Regions from separate parts of the Erwinia amylovora genome, predicted to be linked through region 1. Evidence: predicted binding sites of a transcription regulator. Region 1 holds the regulator's gene; each other region holds the start of a gene.
The links. The regulator CRP, encoded in region 1, controls carbon source genes, mostly activating them, when cyclic AMP is high. The targets are predictions, from matches to a motif close to ATGTGANNNNNNTCACAT.
Positions count from the first base shown of each region.

Region 2: cdd (cytidine deaminase) is a predicted target of CRP. The motif match lies at 1,489-1,506, and genes of this name have one in related genera.
Region 3: rbsD (D-ribose pyranase) is a predicted target of CRP. The motif match lies at 1,263-1,280, and genes of this name have one in related genera.

Region 1 covers NZ_CP066796.1:262,045-265,326, forward strand. Annotated here, with positions in the region: gene JGC47_RS01120 (YccS/YhfK family putative transporter) at 1-1,299, opposite strand, end outside; gene crp (cAMP-activated global transcriptional regulator CRP) at 1,360-1,992, opposite strand; gene JGC47_RS01130 (OsmC family protein) at 2,357-2,764, shown strand; gene JGC47_RS01135 (phosphoribulokinase) at 2,801-3,282, opposite strand, start outside.
Region 2 covers NZ_CP066796.1:2,332,495-2,335,776, forward strand. Annotated here, with positions in the region: partial or broken gene metG (methionine--tRNA ligase) at 1-294, shown strand, start outside; gene JGC47_RS10820 (CidA/LrgA family protein) at 355-750, shown strand; partial or broken gene JGC47_RS10825 (CidB/LrgB family autolysis modulator) at 743-1,435, shown strand; gene cdd (cytidine deaminase) at 1,561-2,445, shown strand; gene JGC47_RS10835 (NAD-dependent malic enzyme) at 2,578-3,282, shown strand, end outside.
Region 3 covers NZ_CP066796.1:3,740,847-3,744,128, reverse strand. Annotated here, with positions in the region: gene alsS (acetolactate synthase AlsS) at 1-69, shown strand, start outside; gene rbsD (D-ribose pyranase) at 1,360-1,779, shown strand; gene rbsA (ribose ABC transporter ATP-binding protein RbsA) at 1,787-3,282, shown strand, end outside.

The DNA of each region.
Region 1 (3,282 bases):
AGCATGCAGGCGCAGGGCCAGTGCGGCAACCGCCAGCCCGGCCAGGGTGCCAAGCGCACGGTGCTGGATGCGGACCCGGGTGGCACTGTAGCCGTTCAGGCTGACAAACATCATGGTCATCAGTATCCAGTACGGCTTCGGCATAGCCAGAAACAGCGCCAGCGTACTGGCGAAGGTCAACATCACCGCATAGCGTGCGGCGGTGCGCAAGGCGGTAGACTTAAGCGAAAGGTAGCTTTTCAGCGCCGGCAGCAGCGGCAGGTGGCGCTGACGGTCAGCCATCAAATCGCGGCGATAAAGCGGGCGTTGAGTGCGCAGCACGCGCGCAATACGGCTGAAATGGTAGTAGCAAAAATTACCCACCGGATTATCCGGATGCTGACGCACGATCTTCTCCAGCGCTTCCAGCGGCAGTTCCATCTCAAAACGTCTGGGGAAGCGGTGATACAAAATATCGTCAGCCAGCTCGCGCAGACGTGCGGCGATGCGCTGCGCATTCCAGCGGATCACCGCCTCGGCGTGGCTCTGACGCACCAGTTTTTGCACGTCTTCCGGCTGATGCAGACTGACGGCGATGTGCTCCTGCAGGTCAAGCGCCACCTGGAAAGCGCGCGTCAAAGGCTGGTAATGCTGGTTGCGATTGGCTGCCAGCATATGAATTTGCTGGTAACAGGTAGTGATAAGATCGACGGCCTTTTGCTGGCGAGCAAACAGCGGCGGCATAGCGGATGAGGGGTCGTTTAGCTGGTTTAAATGGCGATACTTTGCCTCGCAATAGTCGGCCAGCTCGCGGTACAGCAGGCTAAGCGTTTCGCGCATCGGCTGCTCTTTCCACAGCCAGAACCAGAACCAGTTAAATACCCCGTACCAGATGGTGCCAAGGATATACAGTAACGGAGGTTGCCACATCGGTACTTTGCCAGCGAGGCTCAGGGTGAATATGGCGGCAATCAGCGAGGCAGGCATCAGGCGGGCATGCAGCGGGCCGATCTCGCCGGTGATCCCCAGCAACATCGCCATCAGCAGCAGGATCAGCGGCAGCGGAACCCCCTGAGCGCCGGCATACTGGATAATAAAACTGCTGCCGGCGAACAGGCCTCCGCCCAGCATCAGGCGTTCAAAGAAGTGTTTGTGCGGCGTATCCAGCCCGGCATTGTTACAGCAGGCGGGAACCAGTGAGAACAGCAGACCTTTCTGTAAGTCTCCCAGCAGCCAGCCCAGTGCAACCGGCAAACACAACACCAGTGTTTGCCGCAGCGCGTAGTTCACTTCAGGTTGATAAATGATTCTGCGCCACATCCGCCGCACCAGATAGAAAAAGGCGCGACAGAGGCTGGCGCGCCGTGGGTTCAGGGGCGATTAACGCGTGCCGTAAACGACGATGGTTTTACCGTGTGCGGAGATCAGGTTTTGATCTTCCAGCATTTTCAGAATACGACCGACCGTCTCGCGCGAGCAGCCGACAATCTGGCCGATCTCCTGACGCGTTATTTTGATCTGCATCCCGTCCGGGTGCGTCATTGCATCGGGCTGTTTTGCCAGATTCAGCAGCGTCTGGGCAATGCGTCCGGTCACATCAAGGAAAGCTAAATTACCCACTTTTTCCGAGGTGACCTGCAGGCGACGCGCCATCTGCGAAGACAGGCGCATCAGGATGTCAGGGTTGACCTGGATCAGCTGCCGGAATTTTTTGTAAGAGATTTCAGCTACTTCACAGGCTGCTTTGGCACGTACCCAGGCACTGCGTTCCTGGCCCTCTTCGAAGAGGCCCAGCTCGCCGATAAAATCACCCTGGTTGAGATAAGAGAGGATCATCTCTTTGCCTTCCTCATCCTTGATCAATACCGCTACTGAACCTTTGACGATGTAGTAAAGGGTTTCCGCCTTCTCACCCTGATGTATCAGCGTGCTTTTGGATGGATATTTGTGAATATGGCAATGGGACAGGAACCATTCGAGAGTAGGGTCTGTTTGCGGTTTGCCGAGAACCATTCGCTGTTATCCTCTGTTGTCGTCGTACCTGAATACATCCGGTTTACCCCGCAGCAAGTTTCACGATCCCCTTGCTGCCGCGCGTAAATTGATTGGGATATACGGGGGCTGAATCCCTGCCAGGCTTTGTTATAGTCAAGCGTTCCGACAGGGAAGGAACGGGCCGCTCCGGGGCAGGCCGTATGCTGTCGTTTCGTTATCACCAACATCATGATGCCGGTGAAATTTACAGCCTCGTTTGTAGCACAGCTTGGGATGGCTGTCTTCTGTTGTCTCGCTTCAGCATAGTCAGAAAAAGAGAGCGTTGCCGTTTTAATCACGGCGGCGTACTCTGCTGTAACTAAATGAATTGGAGGATGTTGTTATGCAGGCACGGGTTAAGTGGGTCGAAGGGATGACGTTTTTGGGAGAATCCTCATCTGGTCATCAGGTGCTGATGGATGGTAATTCGGGCGATAAAGCGCCAAGCCCAATGGAAATGGTGCTGATGGCCGCCGGCGGCTGCAGCGCCATTGACGTGGTGTCAATTTTGCAAAAGGGCCGCCATAGCGTGGCTGACTGCGAAGTGAAGCTGACCTCAGAACGCCGCGAAGAGGCACCGCGTATCTTCACCCGCATTAACCTGCATTTTGTTGTCAGCGGCAAAGCGCTGGCGGATAACGCGGTAGCGCGTGCGGTCGATCTCTCTGCGGAAAAATACTGCTCGGTGGCGATTATGCTGGGCAAGGGGGTGGAGATGAGCCACAGTTATGAAGTGATCGAACTGACCTGATCCCGCCCATCCTCTTAGCCGTAAAAGGAAAGAACTTCAGCCGATTTTCTTTCCTTCAATCAACCGCTTAACCAGCGGCCCCATGATCAGCTCCATCGCCAGCCCCATTTTTCCTCCCGGCACCACCAGGGTTTTGATATGTGAGATAAACGAACCCTGCAGCATGGACAGCAGGTAAGGGAAATCGATATCTTCCAGCCCCTGAAAGTGGACAACCACGAAACTCTCATCCAGAGAGGGGATGCCACGGGCGGCAAACGGGTTGGAGGTGTCCACCGTCGGGACGCGCTGGAAGTTGATATGGGTGCGTGAAAACTGCGGAGTAATAAAGTTGATGTAGTCCTCCATTGAACGCACCACGGAGTCCATCACTGCTTCGCGCGAATGGCCGCGTTCGCTGGTATCGCGCACCAGTTTTTGGATCCACTCAAGGTTGACGATGGGCACCACGCCAACCAGCAGATCCACGTTTTCCGCCACGTTATGCAGCGGGGTGACAACGCCGCCGTGCAACCCTT
Region 2 (3,282 bases), 1.7 Mb from region 1:
TTGCGCATTGCGCTGATTGAAAATGCCGAACTGGTCGAAGGTTCTGACAAACTGCTGCGCCTGACGCTGGATATCGGCGGCGAAAAACGCAATGTCTTCTCCGGCATTCGCGCTGCCTACTCCGATCCGGCGCTGCTGGTGGGCCGCCTGACGGTGATGGTCGCCAACCTGGCACCACGCAAGATGCGCTTTGGCCTGTCTGAAGGGATGGTGATGGCAGCAGGGCCTGGCGGAAAAGATATCTTCCTGCTCAGTCCGGACAGCGGCGCGCAGCCAGGACAGCAGGTTAAGTAATTATTATCTGATATTGGGGCGGCAGCCACTACGCCGCCCCTGACGGTTTCAGGAGCTTACATGCGTTCCGTGCTGCACGTTATCTGGCGATATCTGCGCGCCATGCTGATCATTTATCTCTGTCTGTATGTCGGTCGCGGTGTGGCCATGCTGTTGCCCCTTGCTATCCCCGGCAGTATTCTCGGCATGCTGTTGCTTCTTATCCTGCTTAGCGCAAACATCCTTCCGCTTAGCTGGGTCAAACCCGGCTGCCATCTGCTCATTCGTTATATGGCGCTGCTGTTCGTCCCCATCAGCGTGGGCATCATGGATCATATGGATATCATCAGCGCGCAGTTCGCTCCGATTGTCATCTCCTGCACGGTCGGCACGCTGGTGGTACTGGTGACCACCGCTCTGGTGGCGCAGCGTATGGAGCGCCGCCATCACCAACGCCAGGGAGATAAGGATGAGTGACATCTGGTGGTCGCTGCCGTTAACCGTGCTGGTGTTTCTGGCGGCACGCAGGCTGGCGGCCAGAGTCAACATCGCCATCTGCAATCCGTTATTGATTGCTATGACGGTGATCATTCTGCTGTTAATGCTGCTACAAATGCCCTATGCCCGCTATTTTCAAGGCAGCGTGTTGCTTAACCAACTTCTGCAACCGGCAGTGGTGGCGCTGGCGCTGCCGCTGTACGAGCAAATGCACCAGATCCGCATGCACTGGAAGTCAATTCTCAGTATCTGTTTTATTGGCAGCCTGACGGCGATAATCTCCGGCGGCGCTATCGCATTATGGCTGGGGGCCACACCGCAAATCGCCGCCACTCTGTGACCCAAATCGGTGACCACACCGATTGCGATGGCAGTTTCCGCTACGCTGGGCGGTATTCCGGCCATCAGCGCCATCTGCGTGCTGATAGCGGGCATACTGGGCGCAGTATTCGGCCATATGCTGCTCAATCTGTTGCAGGTACGCAGCAAATTTGCATGCGGGCTGGCAATGGGCAGCGCTTCACACGCGCTGGGCACCGCACGCGCTGCCGAGGTTGATTATCAGCAAGGGGCATTCAGTTCGCTGGCGTTGGTGTTGTGTGGCATTATCACCTCGCTGCTGGCCCCGTTTATTTTCCCGCTGCTGCTGAAGCTTTGCGGGTAAAACTTGCGATAAGTCTCTCATTTTGGTGATGCATTTCATTTATTGCATTGATAGAGCGATTTAGATCACATATAACTGGCTGCCGGCCCGTTGATATGGGCTGCATTCAGCGCAAGAGGCTTACTATGCACCCACGTTTTCAGCCGGCATTTGCCACGCTTCCCCTCCCCTTACAGCACGCGCTGAAACCCCTGCTATCCGCTGCGGACTTTGCCGGGTTTATCAGCGCAGAACAGGCCGTTGCCCTGAAGAAACAGTGTGAATTCAACGACAGCGAACTGGCCTTTGCCCTGCTGCCGCTGGCGGCGGCCTGCGCCGTTGCACCGCTGTCTGGCTTTAGCGTGGGGGCTATAGCCCGGGGCGAAAGCGGCACGTTGTGGTTTGGTGCCAATATGGAATTCGTCGGCGCCACCATGCAGCAAACGGTCCATGCCGAACAGAGCGCGGTCACGCATGCCTGGCTGCGAGGGGAAAACGCGCTGGCTGGCATCACCGTTAATTACACGCCGTGCGGCCACTGCCGCCAGTTTATGAATGAACTGAACAGCGGATCCGGGCTGATGATCGAACTACCGGGCCGCGCCGCCGCCACGCTTGGCCACTATCTGCCGGACTCCTTCGGACCACGCGATCTGGCCATTACCACCCTGCTGATGGACGATGTCGACCACGGCATCGCCCCCCGGGGCGATGCGCTGCAACAGGCCGCGCTGTCTGCCGCCAACCGCAGTCATGCGCCTTACACCGGGGCATGGAGCGGCGTTGCGCTGCAAACCCGCGCCGGAGCCATCTTTGCCGGTCGCTATGCAGAAAATGCCGCCTTTAACCCCAGCCTGCCGCCGTTGCAAGGCGCGTTGAATTTACTCAACCTGGCCGGAGAGGATCTGCACGATATCAGGCGTGCGGTGCTGGCTGAAGCGCCAGGAGCAAAGCTGAGCCAGCAAAACGCCAGCGCAGCACTGCTGGCGGCGCTGGGGTGCCAGGATTTCGTCACCATTCCATTGGGATAAGTGTAAAAAATGGTCTTTAAGACGGCAAAAAGTACCGCATTTGTTTTCAGCTGTTAACAAACGCTGTACTTTCAGATGAATTATTTTAGGATTGGTGCCACACCATCCCGATCCTGAAAGAGTAAGCATTACATGGAACTCGAATACGAAAGTAAACGATCGCTGTACATCCCCTACGCTGGCCCTATCCTGCTGGAATTTCCGCTGTTGAATAAAGGCAGCGCTTTCTCGATTGAAGAACGTAATGACTTTAATCTCAACGGGCTGCTGCCGGAAACGGTAGAAAGCATCGAGGAGCAGGCAGAACGCGCGTGGCGTCAATTCCAGGACTTCAAAAACAATAACGATAAACACGTCTATCTGCGCAATATCCAGGACACCAACGAAACCCTGTTCTATCGCCTGCTGGACAATCATCTGGAAGAGATGATGCCGATTATCTACACGCCGACCGTTGGCGCTGCCTGTGAACACTTTTCCGAAATCTACCGCCGCGCCCGCGGTCTGTTTATCTCTTACCCGAATCGCGCCAACATCGAAGACATGTTGCAGAATGCCACCAAGCAAAACGTCAAGGTGATCGTCGTTACCGACGGCGAGCGGATCCTCGGCCTCGGCGACCAGGGTATTGGCGGCATGGGCATCCCGATTGGCAAGCTGTCCCTTTACACCGCCTGTGGCGGCATCAGCCCGGCGTATACACTGCCCGTCGTTCTTGATGTCGGTACGAATAATCAGCAGCTGCTGAACGACCCACTGTACATGGGCTGGCGTCACCCGCGCATCACCGGCGAAGAGTACGACAATTTCGTCAATGAATTTATCCACGCGGTGAAG
Region 3 (3,282 bases), 330 kb from region 1:
GCGGTGCCGGTGGACTATGCCGATAATCATCTGCTGATGGGCCAGCTGCATCTGAGTCAGATCCTTTAACTTTGCCGCGTGAAATTGGGCTGACCATGTTGACACGGCGTACAGGGAAAAACGCCTCAAGGTGAATTGAGGCGTTCTTTGAAACAGTACGGCTAACGCGATGGTGTTATTGCCTGTCCTCGCCATGATTTTCCAACCAGGCAGGCTGGCAAATCATGCACGAAAAGAGGTCATGTTGTGCGGAACGCCGATATGCACCTGAGACAACTCACTGTTTTTTAAACAGGTGAAGCACCTCATCAGACTGATGAAAACTTAGCCCATTAACATATTGACCTATGTATCTCCCAGCGGTTCTACCGATAGCCTGGTTGTCCGGGGCCTTTTGAGCTTTCAGATTTTCAGCTGCCACTTTTCCACTTTTCCTTCCAAAGCATTGGGCAGGTTCACGATGCGTTGTTTGCCGCCAATAACGATTCTTTGCATCGTTATTCATGGACACTAACCGGGACAGCAGATGAGCCATACTCTTTGGTTGTTCTACTGTCCGTGAGCAAATCGCTTGTATACCCTGGGAAAAACTACCGATATTGATTGGCATTTAGTTATTTGTACCTGTGAGATAATAGAAAAAAATAATAATTTAACCTTCTTGACGATGCTGATGTTAAAATCCCGTTCTTAACCACCTCCATTTATTTTGTCTGATCAATTGATATCTGGTGAGGCTGTAATAAATAAATTATTTTTTCGAGTTGACCTCATTTTTTAATACATAGCTTACTCATGAGGTTTTTGGAATAATATTTTATTTGGTCAGCTTAGCCTGAAAAAATGCCATTCGGTGATTATAATTTAAGATATTAATTTATAACTATTGTTTTATAAGGTTTTTTTACCATACTATCGTGTCCAGCAAAATCTTGCAGAGTATCATTGCAATAATCTGACACATTATTTTAACATGGTGCATAACTCATTACATGGTTTGCTGGATCCTGAATAAATATTCATTAATTTGATGTTTATAATTAGTCCACGATGGGAGATATCATGCCTGAAGTGTGAATATCATATAGGGTATTATCATAAAAATATAAACAAAAAACCTCAATAATCACTCCGTTAATACGGAAATTCAGATCATTTCAATATAGCAAAACGTGTAGAAATCGGATTCGCCCACCCTTTGAGGGGAGGGCAATAGCGCCTTTTGAGTCTGAAAAAACAGCCAGCGGCGCGCCAGCAAAACGTTTCGATGGCGATCACATTTCCAACATCTGAAGATTGTTTTCCCCCCGCTATTTCTTACACTGCCCGCTGGCGAAACGTTTCGCTGTGGAGCGAAAAATGAAAAAAGGCATCTTACTGCATTCGGCTATCTCTGCCGTGATAGCCCGCCTCGGCCATACCGACAGTATTGTTCTTGGCGATGCCGGCTTACCCATTCCTGAGGGGCCGCAGCGTATCGATCTGGCATTAACACCGGGTATTCCCAGCTTTCTTCAGGTCGCTCAGGCGGTCACCAGCGAGATGCAGGTCGAAAGTGCCATTATGGCGCAGGAGATCCGGCAGCATAATCCGCAGCGCCATAGCGAACTGCTGGCCTTACTCGACGTATTGCAGCAGCAGCAGGGGAACACCATCAGTATTCGCTATATCAGTCACGAACAGTTCAAACAGCAAGCCCAATGCAGTCAGGCAACAATTCGCAGCGGAGAAATTACGCCGTATGCCAATGTCATCCTGGTCGCTGGCGTGACCTTCTGAGGCGCTTATGCAACCTTTATTACAACTGAAGGGCATCGACAAGTCGTTCCCCGGCGTTAAGGCCCTGTCGGGCGCTGCGCTGTCGGTTTACCCCGGGCGGGTGATGGCGCTGGTGGGGGAAAACGGCGCGGGCAAGTCCACCATGATGAAAGTTCTGACCGGCATCTACCCGCGTGATGCCGGATCGTTTGTCTGGCTGGGGCAGGAAACCACCTTTAACGGCCCGAAAGCGTCGCAGGAGGCGGGGATTGGCATCATCCATCAGGAACTGAATCTGATCCCATCATTGAGCGTTGCCGAGAACATCTTCCTTAGCCGGGAACCGGTGACCCGTTTCGGCCGTATTCAGTGGAAGAAGATGTACGCCGCAGCGGATGCGCTGCTGCAACGCCTGAATCTGCGCTTTCGCAGCCACAGGCTGGTGGGCGAGCTGTCAATTGGCGATCGGCAGATGGTAGAGATCGCTAAGGTTCTGAGTTACGAGTCAAAAGTGATCGTAATGGACGAACCCACGGATGCGCTGACCGATACCGAAACCGCCTCGCTGTTCCGCGTGATTGGCGAGTTGAAAGCCCGCGGCTGCGGCATCGTCTATATCTCCCATCGTATGAAAGAGATATTTGAGATCTGCGATGACGTCACGATTTTCCGCGACGGGCAGTTTATCGCCGAATATAAGGTGACGGCGCTGAACGAAGACTCACTGATCGAAATGATGGTCGGGCGCAGGCTGGAGGAGCAGTATCCGCGCCTGAATAAAGCGCCGGGTGAAGTGCGTCTGAAGGTTGAAAACCTCAGTGGGCCAGGCGTGGAAAACGTCAGCTTTTCGCTGCGCAAAGGTGAAATACTTGGGGTGGCTGGCCTGATGGGCGCAGGGCGGAGCGAACTGATGAAAGTGCTGTACGGCGCGCTGCCTCGCAGTAAGGGGCGGGTAACGCTGGAGGGGAAAGCAGTGGTGGCGCGCTCCCCGCAGGAGGGGCTGGCTAATGGCATCGTTTATATCTCTGAAGACCGTAAGCACGATGGCCTGGTGCTGGGGATGTCAGTGAAAGAGAATATGTCGCTGACCGCGCTCAACGACTTCAGCTATGGCGCAGGGCGACTGAAACATGCGCAGGAGCAGCAGGCAGTAGGGGATTTTATCACCCTGTTTAAGGTGAAAACCCCGTCAATGGACCAGGCGATTGGCCTGCTGTCCGGCGGTAATCAGCAAAAGGTGGCGATTGCGCGTGGGCTGATGACGCGGCCAAAAGTGCTGATCCTTGATGAACCGACGCGCGGCGTTGATGTCGGGGCGAAAAAAGAGATTTATCAGCTGATTAACCAGTTTAAGCAAGAAGGGTTGAGCATCATTCTCGTCTCTTCTGATATGCCGGAAGTGCTGGGCATGAGCGATCGCGTGCTGGTGATGCACGAAGGTCGCCTGAGCGGTGACTTCCCGATCGAACAGGCCTCGCAGGAGATCCTGATGGCAGCGGCAGTAGGTAAATATCACAGCGCGGA